DNA from 2 places in the Amycolatopsis sp. NPDC000009 genome. Region 1 is predicted to be linked to the other one. Evidence: riboswitches for the same ligand, from Rfam matches in the RefSeq annotation. Region 1 holds a riboswitch; the other holds the start of a gene.

Region 1 (7,423 bases):
ACAGCGGGCTGAGCCAGGACAGCCAGTCCTCGCCGTGCTTCGCCGCCAGCGTCCGCATGTGCGTGTACGAGGCGACGGCGGCAACGAGCGCCACCAGGCCGCCGAAAGCGATGCCGCTCGTGCGATACCCGTTCACGCGGACCTCACCCGGCAGGCGAGCGTGTGCGTGTTCTCCAGCGGCACCGGCTCGGACTGCGCGATGACCCGCCCGTCGAAGGTGACCGTGCAGCTGGCCGAGTCGTCGCCGATCGGCGCGGCCACATACACGACGAGGTCGAGCTGACCGGACGACTTCGCCGTCCCGAACCGCGCTTCGTCGCGTCCGGCCGCCGGGAGATCGATCGGACCGGTGTCACCGAAGACCTCGCCCAGCACCCGGAACTGGGTGCCGGGCGCGCCGGTGATCGTGATGACGACCTCGTTCCGGGGTGCGGGTGACGGCGCGGTGACGCTCGAAACGACCGTCGGCGGCGGAGTGGCAAGGCTGGGCACGGTGAGCGCGCTGGACGCCCACAGGGCCAGCAGTGCCAGGGCGACGATGAGGGCGACGAGCCCGAGCAGGGCGGCCAGCACGGCCGCTGCCCGCTTCACCGCGCACTCCACGCGGCGTCGATGCTCTCCGGCGTCGGCCCGGCGTGCAGCGCCTTGTTCACGCGGCCCGCCAACCGCATCGCCGCGTCCCGCACATCCGCGTCGGCCGCAGGCTTGACGCCCCGGCGGAGGTCGAGCAGGTACCGCAGAACCCGACTCGTGTCGTTCGCCTCGGTGATGTTCATCGGGCGTCACCCGCCCGGTCGGCGAACGCGAGCACGGCGCGGCCGATGAGCCAGCCGACGCCGATGCCCACGACGATGCCGCCGAGGACGGCGAGCGCGGGCAGTACTCCGAGGAAGACCAGCACGATCACCACGGCGGCGCTGACCAGCAGCGTTACCGGCAGACCGAGCCTCATGAACCCTGACATTCAAGCTCCCGGGGGTCGGGGTTCGTCAGGTCGCATGTGCCTGACGAACATTGTCAGGCGGGAACGTGGCGATCGTCTGCGGCTCGATCCTTCTCCTGCTGAGGGTGCTCCGGGTCGGGCCGCGGACCTCCGCCGCCGCGGCCGCCGCGGGGCTCGCCGGGTTCGTGGTCCTTGCCGGGCCCGCGCCCAGCGTGCTCCGCGCCGGGGTGATGGGGGCGGTCGGGCTGCTGGCGCTGGCACTGGGGCGCCGGGGTTCGGCGCTGCCCGCGCTGGCGTTCGCGGTGGCCGGGCTCGTCGTGGCCGACCCCGCGATGGCCGCCGACTTCGGGTTTGCGCTTTCGGTGCTGGCCACGGCCGGTCTGGTACTGCTGGCGCCGAGGTGGGCGGAATGGCTGGTCGGACGCGGCGTTCCGGCCGGCTACGCCGAGGGGCTGGCCATCCCGCTGGCCGCGTTCGTGGTGACGACGCCGGTCATCGCGGGCATGGCGGGATCGGTCAGTCTCGTCTCGGTGGTGACCAACGTGCTCGCCGCGCCGGTGGTCGCCCCGGCCACCGTGTTCGGTGTGCTCGCCACCGTCGTCGGCCCGTGGTGGCCGTCGGCGGGAAGGTTGCTGGTCCGCCTGACCGAACCCGAGGCGAGCTGGCTCATCACCGTGGCCCGCCACGGCGCCCGTGCGCCGGGAGCGGTCCTGGACTGGCCCGATGGCTGGTGGGGCGGGCTGCTGGCGGCCGGATTACTCGTCATCCTGCTCGTCGCCATCCGGCTGCGGCACGCCAGGATCCTCCTGGCGGTCGCGTTGGCCGCCGGGCTGCTCGTCTTCGTGCCGGTGCGAGTGCTTGCTCCGGCGTGGCCACCGGCGTCGTGGAGTGCCGTCGCCTGCGACGTCGGGCAGGGTGATGCCGTCGTCCTCGCCACGGGCGAGCAAGGGAGGGCGGTCCTGGTCGACACCGGGCCGGAACCGGGACCGGTCGACGAATGCCTGAGCAGGCTGGGCGTCGACCGGGTGCCGTTGATCGTGCTGAGTCATCTGCACGCCGACCACATCGGCGGTCTCGAATCCGTCTTCGAGGGCAGGTCGGTCGGGGCGGTCGCCGTCGGCCCCGGCCGGGCTCCCGCGTGGGCGTGGCAGCAGGTCGCGGACGAGACCGCGCGCCGCGGGATTCCCCTGCTGGAGCTGGAGATCGGACAACGGCTGGACTGGCCGCGGCTGTCGCTGGACGTACTGGGGCCGCGGTATGTCACCAGCCGATCGGTCCGTGAACAGGACGGAACGGTGATCAACAACGGTTCCGTCGTCCTGCGCGCCGGGACCCCGGCGGGCCGGGTGCTGCTGACGGGCGATGTCGAGCTTGCGGCGCAGGCCGACCTGATGACCGAGGGCGCGGAACTCCGTGCCGAGATCCTGAAGGTCCCCCACCACGGAAGCCGTTACACGGCACCGGATTTCCTCAACGCCGTCGCGCCGCGGGTGGCGTTGGTGAGCGTTGGCGCCGGAAACACCTACGGGCATCCGAACAAGTCCACTTTGGACAACTTGGTGGCCGTGGGTGCGTCGGTCGCGAGGACGGACACGGACGGCGACACCGCTGTCATCGCCGACGCGCGAGGTCTCGCCCTGGTACGCCGGGGTGAGCCCCGCGGCCCGCCTCGTTCTTGAGGCGGGCCGCGGGGAGCTCAGATGCCCAGAGCTTCGCGGACCGCGTCGGCCGAGGCGCTGACGGTGGCCTTCGGGCCGATCTTGTCCTCGACGGCGTCGAGGGTCTTGAGGCCGTCGCCGGTGATCAGCAGGACGATCTCCTCGTCCGGGTTGAGCTTGCCGGTCTCGATGAGCTTCTTGGCCGTCGCGACGGTGACGCCGCCGGCGGTCTCGGTGAAGATGCCCTCGGTGCGGGCGAGCAGCCGGATGCCCTCGACGACCTCTTCGTCGGTGACGTCTTCGATTGCGCCACCGGTGCGGTTGACCACGTCGAGGACGTAGGGGCCGTCGGCCGGGTTCCCGATCGCCAGCGACCGGGCGATCGTGTCCGGTTTGACCGGCTGGACGACGTCGTGCCCGGCGCGGAAGGCCGCCGAGACGGGGGAGCAGCCGGTGGCCTGCGCGCCGAACACCTTGTACGGCGTCTCCTCGACGAGGCCGAGCTGCCCGAACTCGCGGAAACCCTTGTCCACCTTGGTGAGCTGGGAACCGGAGGCGATCGGCACCACGATCTGGGAGGGAAGCCGCCAGCCGAGCTGTTCGGCGACCTCGAAGGCCAGCGTTTTGGAGCCTTCCGAGTAGTAGGGCCGGACGTTCACGTTGACGAACGCCCAGCTCTCCTGCTCGGCGGCGAGCTGGGTGGCGAGCCGGTTCACGTCGTCGTAGTTGCCGTCGACCGCGATCAGGTCACCGTCGTACACGGCGGTGGTGAGGATCTTGGCGCGTTCCAGGGTCTTCGGGATCAGCACGACCGACCGCCAGCCGGCGCGGGCCGCCGCGGCGGCGACGGCGTTGGCCAGGTTGCCGGTCGAGGGACAGGCGAGCACGTCGAACCCGAACTCGCGCGCGGCCGCCAAGGCGACGGCGACCACGCGGTCCTTGAAGGAGTGCGTGGGGTTGCCGGTGTCGTCCTTGACCCAGACCTTCTTGACACCCAAGGCTTTCGCGAGCCTGTCAGCCTGGATGAGCCGGGTGGCGCCGGGTTCGGTGTTGGGAATCTCTTCGACGTTCGAGGGAACGGGAAGGAGTTTCTTGTAGCGCCAGATGTTCTTCGGCCCGGCTTCGATGTCCTCGCGGCGCACGCGGCCGAAGTCGTAGGCGACTTCGAGCGGCGAGAAGTCCTCGGCGGAAACGAATTCTGGAGCGAGCGGCTGCCGGTGTCCCTCTTCCTTCGACACCAGTTCGACGGCCGGTCCGAGATCCGGGGTCTTGGTGGTGGAGGTCGTGCCGAGGGTTGCGGTCATCGCGAGGTTCCTTTCCTCATCTGCCCCGCCATGGCGGGCCGGAATTGGCACCGTGTTCGTCAGCTATCCCGCGATCGCGGAATGACAGGCTGACGCCGGTTGCCGGGGCTTCATCGGGCCGTTCCCTCTGCCCCTCTGGATGAGCGGTATTCGATTGTCGGCACGCGTGTGATCGCGTCGCCTCGCCAACACCGTACGACATGAGGCTCAGGTGGGGCCACCGTGCCCGCAACACATCACCGGACAAAGCACACGAGAGGAGGAGTGGCAGGATCGTCATCGTGACGACGCAAGCTTCCGCCCCATCGCCGCTGGTCCTGGTTCTCGGTGAGGAAGAGCTGCTGATCGAACGCGCGGTCCGCAGCGCTTCGGACGCGGCCAAAGCGGCTGATCCGACGGCGGATCTCACCCGGATCCGGGTGTCGGACCTCACAGTCCCGGCGCTCGCGGAGATGGTCAGCCCCTCCCTGTTCGCCGAAGGGAGGGTGATCGTCCTCGAGTCCGCGCACGACATCTCGCAGGAGCTCGCCGACGGGGTGATGGCCTACGTCAAGGCCCCCGCCGACGGCATCGTGCTCGTCGTCGTGCACAGCGGAGGTGGCCGGAGCAAGGCCGCGAAGGGGCTCCCCGCCGCCTTGAAGAAGGCCGGTGCGGAGGTCGTCGAATGCCCGAAACTGACCAAGGCCGCTGAGCGGGAGTCTTTTGTCCGCAACGAGGTCCGCCGCGTCGGCGGGAAGATCGACGGTGCGGCCGTGCTCGCGCTGATCGACGCGGTCGGCTCGGATCTGCGTGAACTGTCGTCGGCCGCGACCCAGCTGGTCGCGGACGCCGGCGGAGTGGTCGACGAGCAGGCGGTCCGGCGCTATCACCGGGGCCGTGCGGACGTGAACGGGTTCGCCGTGGCGGAGAAGGCCGTCGCCGGGGACAAGGCGGCGGCACTGGAGTCGCTGCGCTGGGCGATGCAGCTGGGCGTCCCGCACGTGCTGGTGGCGGACGCCCTAGCCGACGCAGTCCGCACGATCGCGCGGGTGTCCGGTGCTGGTCGAGGCAACCCGAACCAGATGGCGGGTGAGCTGGGGATGCCGCCCTGGAAGGTGCGCAAGGCGCAGGGGCAGGCCCGCGGCTGGGGCCAGGACGGGCTCGCCACCGCGATGCGGGTGGTCGCCCGGCTCAACGCCGAGGTCAAGGGGGTCGCGGCCAACCCCGAGTACGCGTTGGAGCGTGCCGTCCTGGAGGTCGTCGACGCCCACGGCACAAGCCGCTGAACACGGCGAAGGGCCCCGGTGACTGGCGTCACCGGGGCCCTTCGAAAGCCGATCAGAGAGAGTTCGCGCGCTTCGCCAGCGCGGACTTCTTGTTGGCGGCCTGGTTGGCGTGGAGAACGCCCTTGGTCACGGCCTTGTCCAGCTTCTTGGCCGCGTCCTTCTGCAGCTCCAGGGCCTTGGCCTTGTCGCCGGCGTCGGCGGCCTCGCGGAACTTGCGGATCGCGGTCTTCACCGAGGACCGGATCGCCTGGTTGCGCTGACGCGCCTTCTCGTTGGTGGTGATGCGCTTGATCTGCGACTTGATGTTGGCCACGGGGGCGCTCCTCTTGAATCTCTCGGTGGTTTCATCGCCGCGCTGTGACCGGCCCTGCGTGCTCGTGGGAGCGCGCGGGTTTCCTCCATGACGGAATGCCACACGACGGTGAGAGGCAAGCTTAACAGCCGTCCGGGGATGGCTCGCGGCCACCTCGGGGCGGGGGCTTGAGGTACGGTGCGAAGCGTAGTGCCTAGGGTTCCGCCGCCTGCCCGCTCAGGAAAGCACACAATCAGGGCAGACGGGACAGGTCCGAGCGGCACCATCGGCGGGGCCGGAAGCGCCGCCGTTCATCTGACGGGACAAAAGCCTGGAGGACCGGTGTTTTCCGCATGCGCGGAAAACGTGAAAGGTCCGCCGTGAACGCCACCGCCCTGTCCTTCGTCCTCATCGCCGCCGTCATCCACGCGGGCTGGAACCTCGCGGCCAAGCGGATCCGTCGTGGCGGAGCCCGGTTCGTCTGGGCTTACTACAGTCTCTCCGCCGTCCTGCTCGTCCCCGTCATGGCCGTCTCGCTGACCGTGGAGCCGCAACGTCCACAGTGGACATGGTTGTTCGCCGCGGTGGTCACGGCGGTGTTCCACGTCACCTACGGGATCGTCCTCCAGCGGGGCTACGCCGTCGGCGACCTTTCCGTCGTCTATCCCGTCGCCCGCGGTACCGGACCGCTGCTCTCGGTGCTCGCGGCCGTCGTGTTGCTCGGCGAGCGGCCGGGCGTGCTCGGCCTGGTGGGCGCGTTCCTCGTCGTAGCCGGGGTGCTGGTGATCGGCTCCGGGCGGGCGCCGGCGCATGCCGATGCCGCCGATCGTGCCGCCCGCCGCAAAGGCCTGGTCTACGGACTGCTGACCGGGCTCACGATCGCCGCCTACACCCTGTGGGACGCGCATTCGGTCACGGGCCTCGGGGTCCCGCCGATCGTCTACTTCGGAACCGGCGCGATCGTGCAAAGCCTCCTGATGACGCCATACGCGCTGAAGGACCGCGACGAGGTCTCGTGGCTCTGGCGAGAACACAAGCGTGAGGTGCTGATCGTCGGCGCGCTCTCGCCGGTCGCCTACCTGCTGGTGCTCTATGCCCTCCAGATCGCTCCGGTGAGTCTCGTCGCACCAGCGAGGGAGCTGAGCATCGTCCTGGGTGGGCTTGCCGCCTGGCTGGTCCTGGGGGAGGCGAACGCCGTCCGCAGGCTGGCCGGCTCGGTGGTGGTGCTGGCGGGGATCACCGCGATTGCGATGGCCTGAACCCATCCGGTAGGGATTGAGCCATGGACGTGCTGAGCAGCAGGGTGCTGATCCACCCGAAGGACCTCGACGTGTCGACGGCGTTCTATCGGGACACCCTGGGCCTGGCCATCGACAAGGAGTTCCCTGGCGGGACGGTGTTCTTCGCCGGGAACGGCTCGATCGAGATCGTCGGTACCGGGAAGACCGGCCCGACCCCTGACGTCGCCTTGTGGCTCCAGGTCCGGGACCTGGCGGCGGCGCTCGAGGAACTCGTGGAGAAGGGTTTGGAGCCCGTCCGCGGGGCACAGCGCGAACCCTGGGGTCTGGACGAAGCGTGGATCGCCGACCCGGACGGCACCAGGATCGTGCTGGTCGAGGTGCCGCGTGAGCATCCGTTGCGCACGGATCCGCGTTAGTCCAGCGGCTTGATCGCGCGCAGCTGAGCGGCGAGTGAGGCGCCGAAGCCCGGCGGTTCCCAGGTCCAGGTCTGCAGGTCGGTGAAGCCGGCGGCGGCCACTTCGTCGGCCAGTTCGTGCCGGGACACCGGCAGCCACTTCTCGTGCGAAGACAGCAGCAGTCTTCCGCCGGGACGCAGCACGCGGAACAGCTCGGCGAAACCGGCCGCCCGGTCCTCCCACAACTGCACGTTGTTGACGCTCAGGACCACGTCGACGCTCTCGTCCGGCTGGCCGGTGGCGTCCGCGGTGCCGTGCCGCAGCT
Region 2 (7,423 bases), on a different contig from region 1:
GGCTCCAGCCCAGCCGCCACCAGACCCCCGGCGACCCGTTTGGCCTGCTCGTGAATCTCGGCCCACGTCCGCCGAACCGGCTCCTTGGGCTCCCCGGTGACCATTCCCCGCTGCTGACCTCGCCCCGCCGCGGTGGCGACGAGCGTGTCCACGAACCGACTCATGCGCGTCACACTACTGTCCGCGCTGAAAGGCCCGCTCGCCGTCGAGTGAACTCATTCGATCGCTTCGGAGGTCTCGAGCCACTGGGCCTCGACCTCCTCCTTCTCCGTTTCGACGGCTTTCAATTCGGTGTTCAGCTCGATGAGCTTCGTCGGATCGGTCGCCGCGGCGAGCAGCGCCGCGTGCAGCTTCTCTTCCTTCGTGTGCAGCTGGTCGAGTTTGCGCTCAAGGCGGGACAGTTCCTTCTGAGCCGCCCGCTGTTCCGCGGCGCTCTTCTTGGGCGCGGAGGCCTGCGCGTTGCCCGTCTTCCGGTCGCCGCCTGCTTTCTCGAGGCTCTTGGCACGCCGGTCCAGATACTCCTCGATCCCGCCCGGCAGATGGGTTACTTGCCCGTCCCCGAACAAGGCCACGATCGTGTCGCAGACCCGTTCCACCAGGTATCGGTCGTGCGAAACGACGACAAGGCTGCCCGGCCAGGAATCCAGCAGATCTTCGAGCTGCTGCAAAGTGTCGATGTCGAGATCGTTCGTCGGTTCGTCGAGCAGCAGCACGTTGGGCTCGGCCATCAGGAGCCGGCACAGCTGCAGACGGCGGCGTTCACCACCGGAAAGGTCCTCGACCGGCGTCCACTGCCGCGCGGCGGGGAACCCCAGCTTTTCGGCCAGCTGCGAAGCGGTGAGCTCCTGCTTGCCGAACACGACCCGTCCGGAGACCTCTTCGATCGCCTGCAGCACACGCAGATCGCCCGGCAGGTCGTCGAGCTCCTGCCGCAGATGTGCGAGGCTGACCGTCTTGCCCTGGATGCGTCGACCCGTCTCAGGCTCCCTGTCACCGCCGAGCAGCTTGAGGAGCGTCGTCTTGCCGGACCCGTTGACGCCGACCAGGCCAATCCGATCGCCGGGCCCGATTCGCCAGGTGACGTGATCGAGCAGGGTGCGGTCGCCGACGGTCAACGTGGCGTCCTCGATCTCCAGCACGGTCTTCCCCAGCCGACGGCGCGCGAACGCCTGCAGCTCGACCGAATCACGCGGCTCCGGCACGTCGGAGATCAACGCCTCCGCCGCCTCGACGCGGTAGCGGGGCTTCGAGGTCCTGGCCTGCGGACCGCGGCGCAGCCACGCGAGCTCTTTACGAGCGAGGTTCTGTCGCTTCTCTTCTGCCGTCGCCGCCAGCCTCGCCCGCTCTGCGCGCGCGAAGATCCAGTCCGCGTAACCGCCCTCGTACTGCTCGACACGACCGTTGGCGACCTCCCAGGTCACACTCGCGACCGTGTCGAGGAACCACCGGTCGTGCGTGACGACCACGACCGCGATCTTGCGGTTGAGCAGATGATCCGCGAGCCAGCGCACACCTTCGACGTCGAGATGGTTGGTCGGCTCGTCGAGGACCACGAGGTCCAGTTCACCGGTGAGGGCGGCCGCCAGCGCCACCCGGCGGCGTTCGCCACCCGACAGGTTCGCCGTTTCCTTGTCGATGCCGAGAGCGGTGATGCCCAGACCATCCATAATGGACCGGACACGTGCGTCAGCGGCCCACTCGTGCTCCGCGCCGTAGCGCTCCAGCACGACATCTCCGACCGTGCTGCCGTCGGGAAGTTCGGTTCGCTGGGTGACCACCGCCATCCGCAAACCCCGGACCTGGCTGACCCGTCCCGTGTCCGGCTCGCTGATCCCGGCGAGGACCTCCAGCAGCGTCGTCTTCCCGCCCCCGTTGAGACCGACGACACCGATACGCTGCCCCTCCGCCACACCGAGCGAAACACCGTCGAGCAGCGGGCGCACCCCGAAGGACTTGCTCACCGACTCCAGGTTGACCAAGTTGGCCATGCCTCAGCCGATCCTTTCCAAAGCTCGCACCACAAACGAATTAGTCGGTGTCCATTTCGGACACCCTCATGCGTGCACCCGAGGCGGCGACGGCCGCGGCGCGTCGTCCCCGCCGACCAGCCGGGCTCCGGGGACCGGCCCGTGCGCGACGCGCACCGTGCGACAGACACCCGCGCCGGACAGTTCCGCGGCGACCTCGACGGCCGACTGGGCGTCCGCGCACAGGAACGCGCAGGTCGGCCCGGATCCGGACACGGTGCCGGCGAGCGCACCAGCGTTGACTCCCGCCCGTAACGTGCGACGCAGCCCCGGACGCAACGAAACAGCGGCCGCCTGGAGGTCATTGCCGAGAAGCAGCGCCAGTTGCCGCGGATCGCCGGATGCCAGCGCTTCCACCACCGGAGTATGCGAGCCGATCCGCGGCGGGCTGCCCTCTTCACGCAACTTGTCCAGCTCGCCGAACACCCTCGGAGTCGAAAGCCCACGCTGGTCGAAGGCCAAGACCCAGTGGAAGGTGTGCCTCGACAAGACAGGCACCAGCTGCTCGCCTCGGCCGGTGCCCAGCGCTGTCCCGCCGTAAAGCGCGAAAGGAACATCGCTACCGAGCTTCGCGGCGATACCCGCCAGTTCGTCGCGGGAAATGTCGAGTTTCCAGAGCGACGCGAGCCCCACCAGGGTCGCGGCCGCGTCGGCGCTGCCACCGGCCATCCCGCCCGCGACCGGGATGCCTTTGCGCAGCACCACTCTGACCTTGGACTCGCCGTCCGCCTTGCCGACATGGGCCGCCAGCGCCTGCGCAGCCTTCCAGGCGAGGTTGTTGGCTCCTATCGGTACGGAACCTTCACCTTCGCCGTAGACCTCGACGCCGGGGTCCTCGGTGACCGCGACGGTCACCTCGTCGGTCAGGGAAAGCGCCTGGAACACGGTCACCAGCTCGTGGTAACCGTCCGGGCGTACGTCACCGACCGACAGGTGCAGGTTGACCTTGGCGGGAACCCTGACGGTTACTGGGGGCGGTACGACGGCGAGCACGCCTCAAGCCTACGTGGCCGCTCCACTTGCGCTGTCACCAGGAGAAAGAGAACGGACGGGCATACGCGAACGGGCCGCCCCGGACGCGATTCGTCCTGAGCGGCCCGTTCGAGGAGAAATCAGGCGGCGACACCCTGCGGTCCGCGGACCGGGTGGGTCACGTGGCCGCCACGTTCGGCGATCCAGGCGAGCGCGGCGTCCGCGCGCTCACCGCGCACCCCGAGGCGGAACCGGCCGACCGGAGTGTCTCCGATCCGGGTCAGGCCGCCCCCGATGGTGGCGAGCTCGACGTCGAAGCGACCGGCGGCCTCCGGCAGCAGTGCACCGACCGAGGCGAAGCCGACGAGCACGACGTCCACCGCACGGTCGTACTTCGAGGCCTGTGCCCGCCCGGTTTCGATCGCGGGAAGCAGCGCCTGCGCGGTCCGGCTGTTCGGGTCGGAGACCAGGTCGAGCACGGTTCCGCGTTCGATGACCGCGCCGGCCTCCAGCACGGCGACGTCGTCGCAGACACGGCGGACGACACCGGCGTCGGGCGTGGTGAGCAGCACGGTGACGCCGAGCTCGGCCCGCGCACGGTCGAGCACGGTCAGGACCGCACCGGACTCCTCGGACTGCACGCCCGCGGTCGGGTCGTCGGCCAGGAGCACGGACGGCCCGGCGGCCAGCGCCTTGGCGATGGCCACTCGGCGCAGCTGCCCCTCGGACAGGTCGCCCGGTCGCTGCCCCGCACGGGGTGTGAGCCCGACCAGGTCGAGCAGGTTGCCGACCCGGGTGCGACGCTGCGGCCCGTCGAGGCCGAGCTGCTCGAGCGGCGAAGCGATGTTGCCGGCGATGGTGCGCTCGGCGAGCAATTCCGGCTTGGTGCTCACGACGCCGACCTGGCGCCGGATTTCCCGGAGTCGGCGTCCGTCGAGAGTCCCGGTGTTGAGGCCGTCGAGGCGAACGACGCCGCGGTCGGGACGCTCCTGAAGACCGATGCACCGAGCGAGGGTCGATTTGCCGGAGCCCGCCGGACCGACGACTCCGAACAGCGAGCCAGCTTGGATTTCCACGCTCACATCGCGCAGTGCGACGACGGGATTTCCGTTGAGGGGAAAGGACTTGGACAGGTTTTCGACAGTGATCACGAAAGGCTCCATGCACATGGGGCGCTGCTTCTTTCGAGCGCGCCGACCGTCACCGAGTGACCGTCCGGAAACGGACGGATTCAGAGGTAAGGGAAAGGACTCAGGCAGTAACGGTGGAGCGTCGACACGCACTTACCGTGCGGCGACCTTCATCGACGACACGTCGCCTGGTCAGCAGGAGCGGGTGGGTGACCCTGTTCATTAGGCACAGCCTCCATCGGTCCTGGCTGTAGCACCTGCCCTGTGGAGGGTGGTTGCTGCGACTTCGGCGAGCCAGGTCTCTCAGTCGCTCGGGATGGCTTACTGAGTAAAACCGATCCCACTGGATGAAAGCAAGCACGTAGGCGCAGATCACACGTCTGGTCGCGTCCATCATACAGGATGGGCTGTCCACATCATGAGATGCCGCCAGCTACATCCGGCTCACGACAGGCGTGCTGCCTGCTAAGACGAGATTCGTCCGCGTCGAATCGAGGGGAGGAACCACGCAGCCGCGCGGCTCCGGTCACACCCGCGACAGGGTGGTCAGCCGGCGGCCGCGGCGATCCGGGCGAACTGATGAACGTCCAGCTGTTCCCCGCGGGTCTTGGGGTCGATTCCCGCCTTTTCGAGCAGTTCCCCCGCGCGTTCGGCGGAACCGGCCCACGACGCCAACGCGGCTCGCAAGGTCTTCCGCCGTTGCGAGAAGGCGGCATCGACGACCGCGAACAGCCGCTCCCGCTCCACGGACGACACCACGTCGCCCCGCTCGAACGAGACCAAGGCGGAGTCCACGTTCGGAACGGGCCAGAAAACCGCTCGGGGCACCGCGGCGACCTTGCGCGTCTTCCCGTACCAGGCGAGCTTGACGCTGGGCACGCCGTAAGTCCGGCTTCCCGGCCCCGCCGCCATCCTGTCCGCGACTTCGGTCTGGACCATCACGAGACCACTGGTCAGCGACGGCAGTTCGGCGAGCAGGTGGAGCACGACGGGAACGGCGACGTTGTAGGGCAGGTTCGCGACGAGTGCCGTCGGCCGTGCGGGCAGATCGTCCGCGCTGATCCGCAACGCGTCAGCGCCGACGACCGCCAGCCTTTCGGCCCCACCTCGCTCGGCCACGGTGCTCGGCAGCCGCCCCGCCAGCACAGGATCGATTTCGACCGCGACGACCTCGGCGCCGGTCGCGAGCAGTCCGAGCGTCAGCGAGCCGAGGCCCGGCCCGACCTCCAGGACGACATCCCCTTCGCCGATCCCCGAGAGGTCGACGATGCGGCGCACCGTGTTGGGATCGTGCACGAAGTTCTGGCCGAGCTTCTTGGTCGGACGTACGTCCAGCTCGGCCGCCAGCGCCCTGATTTCCGCAGGACCGAGCAGTTCAGTCACCCGACGATCGTAACCACGTCCGGTAAGCCACGATTGGCCGGTGGACGACGTCGTACTCGATGGTGAGAAAGTCCGGCTGCGCGACTGGCGCCCGTCCGACCTCGGGCCGCTCCTCGACCTGCTCGATCCCGCGCGGCCTTGGCACGCAACGAACGGGCCCTACTTCGGCAGCCCGACCATGGCCGCCGCCGAATCCACGGCGCGCGAACTCACCACGATCAAGACCGAGCCACCCGATCCCCGCACCAGCCTCGCCGTGTGCGATTCGAGCGACGGAAGGTTGATCGGCCGGGTCAGCTGGTACTGGGAAAGCAGGGAGACCGACTGGCGGCGAATGGGGCTGGTCATCTACGACCAGCGGTATTGGGGCGGCGGGTTCGGCACCGAGGCCTTGCGCATGTGGACGACCTACTTGTTCTCCCGAACCGACGCGCTCCGCCTGGACTTCGCCACATTCTCGGGGAACCCGGGAATGATCACCGTCGGGCGGCGCCTCGGGTTCGTCGAAGAAGGCCGGTTCCGGCGAGCCCGGCGCTGGTCCGGCGGCGTCCATGACGCCGTCGTCTACGGGGTGCTCCGCGAGGAGTGGGATCGGATGCATCGCCCAGGCATGGGGCCGACCTGATCCGGCCCCACCATCCGGATGGCTTTTCCCAAGCGACACGCATCCCACTCAAGGGTGATCGGCGCAGGTCGGCGCAGCCGGAGCGTGATGATCATCCACTCGATCGATACCGTGCATTCGTTCGAATCTGCCTCGACAATCGAGGGATGACCAGCACAAACATTCCCAAGGCCTTCCCGCTCAACCTGCCGGAAGGTGACGCCGAACTGCTTCTCGACGAGTTGCAGACACGGCTACGCGAAGGGCGACGTCTTGTCGCCGAGGTCGGCCAGATCCTGGCCGAGATCGAGTCACGTGGTGTCCGGGATCTCTATGGATACAACTCGATCGCCGTCTTCTACGAGCATGTGGCCCGGGTGCCTCGTGCAGAGGCACAAAGAGTGACCGGCAGAGCGCTGGCACTCAATTCGAGACGGGCGCGCGACGGCACGTCGATCGACCCCGTCGCGCCCCTGACCGGCACTGCGGCCACCACCGGTGCGCTGGCCGAAGCCAGTATCGACCGGATCGTCACGGTTATGAAGAAGCTGCCCGAGCACGTCACCGCGAGCGCACGGCTCGAGGAGGAGAAGGGCTTGGTCGAGCTCGCCGGCGTCGCGAGACCGCGCGACGTGACGGTCGCAGGAACAGAGCTGCTCGCAAGACACGACCCGGATGGAAAACCCAAAGACGCCCCTGGTCCGCAACGGCAGCGGAGCGAGTTCTGGTTGCGCCAGAAACGAACCGGTCGTTGGGACATGCGCGGCAACCTCGATGCCGAGACGGGCGCCCGCCTGAACGCGCTCCTGGTGCCGCGGGCCTACCCGGCCCCCGACAAGGAAGCCGACGACCGTTCGCCGGCCGAGCGACGCGGCGACGCGTTCGCGGAGATCGTCGAGCTCGCGGAAAGCGACCCGGACATCCCTGTGCCCCGGCAGGGCTCGGAACAGGTCAGCGAGCAGCCTCAGGCTGCCGAGCCAGCCGAGGGGCCCAGAAAACACCCCAAGCCCGCCCAGACGCCGCCTCAGGGCCCCCAAAGCCCGCCCCGCGGCGGCGGAGGGGTTCGACAACCGGCCAGGAACGTGGCCCACATTCGGACTGCGCGCTGGTGGGCGAGACTCTCGAAACCGAGAGCCGGGAACCCGGCTCAGCCACCGAAGCCCCTAACGGCCTGAAGGCCACCTTGCGGGCGAACCCACACGATGACCTTCAGGAAGGAGGATGGATCTGGCGTCAGGCCTTCTTGCCACAGTGCGGCCAAGCGCCGTAGCCGCCACGGTCATCGCGGACCTTCTCGGCGACAGCGA

The links. A riboswitch is a leader RNA that binds a small molecule or an ion and turns the genes downstream of it on or off. The one in region 1 is predicted to bind S-adenosylmethionine.
Region 2: it holds a riboswitch for S-adenosylmethionine, as region 1 does, so the genes downstream of both, ACZ3HL_RS08730 (methionine ABC transporter ATP-binding protein) here and thrC (threonine synthase) in region 1, are expected to answer to the same signal.

The regions. Positions count from the first base shown of each region.
Region 1 covers NZ_JBVHDI010000001.1:415,984-423,406, forward strand. The annotation lists gene ACZ3HL_RS02150 (DUF2637 domain-containing protein) at 1-136, opposite strand, end outside; gene ACZ3HL_RS02155 (hypothetical protein) at 133-591, opposite strand; gene ACZ3HL_RS02160 (hypothetical protein) at 588-776, opposite strand; gene ACZ3HL_RS02165 (hypothetical protein) at 773-964, opposite strand; partial or broken gene ACZ3HL_RS02170 (ComEC/Rec2 family competence protein) at 1,015-2,622, shown strand; gene thrC (threonine synthase) at 2,640-3,905, opposite strand; SAM riboswitch class I at 3,919-4,051, opposite strand; gene holA (DNA polymerase III subunit delta) at 4,187-5,170, shown strand; gene rpsT (30S ribosomal protein S20) at 5,223-5,483, opposite strand; gene ACZ3HL_RS02190 (EamA family transporter) at 5,816-6,721, shown strand; gene ACZ3HL_RS02195 (VOC family protein) at 6,745-7,119, shown strand; gene ACZ3HL_RS02200 (class I SAM-dependent methyltransferase) at 7,116-7,423, opposite strand, start outside.
Region 2 covers NZ_JBVHDI010000002.1:538,035-545,457, reverse strand. The annotation lists gene ACZ3HL_RS08745 (fatty acyl-AMP ligase) at 1-164, opposite strand, end outside; gene ACZ3HL_RS08740 (ABC-F family ATP-binding cassette domain-containing protein) at 216-1,988, opposite strand; gene ACZ3HL_RS08735 (4-(cytidine 5'-diphospho)-2-C-methyl-D-erythritol kinase) at 2,055-3,020, opposite strand; gene ACZ3HL_RS08730 (methionine ABC transporter ATP-binding protein) at 3,140-4,150, opposite strand; SAM riboswitch class I at 4,362-4,452, opposite strand; gene rsmA (16S rRNA (adenine(1518)-N(6)/adenine(1519)-N(6))-dimethyltransferase RsmA) at 4,676-5,512, opposite strand; gene ACZ3HL_RS08720 (GNAT family N-acetyltransferase) at 5,553-6,137, shown strand; gene ACZ3HL_RS08715 (DUF222 domain-containing protein) at 6,284-7,291, shown strand; gene ACZ3HL_RS08710 (transglycosylase family protein) at 7,350-7,423, opposite strand, start outside.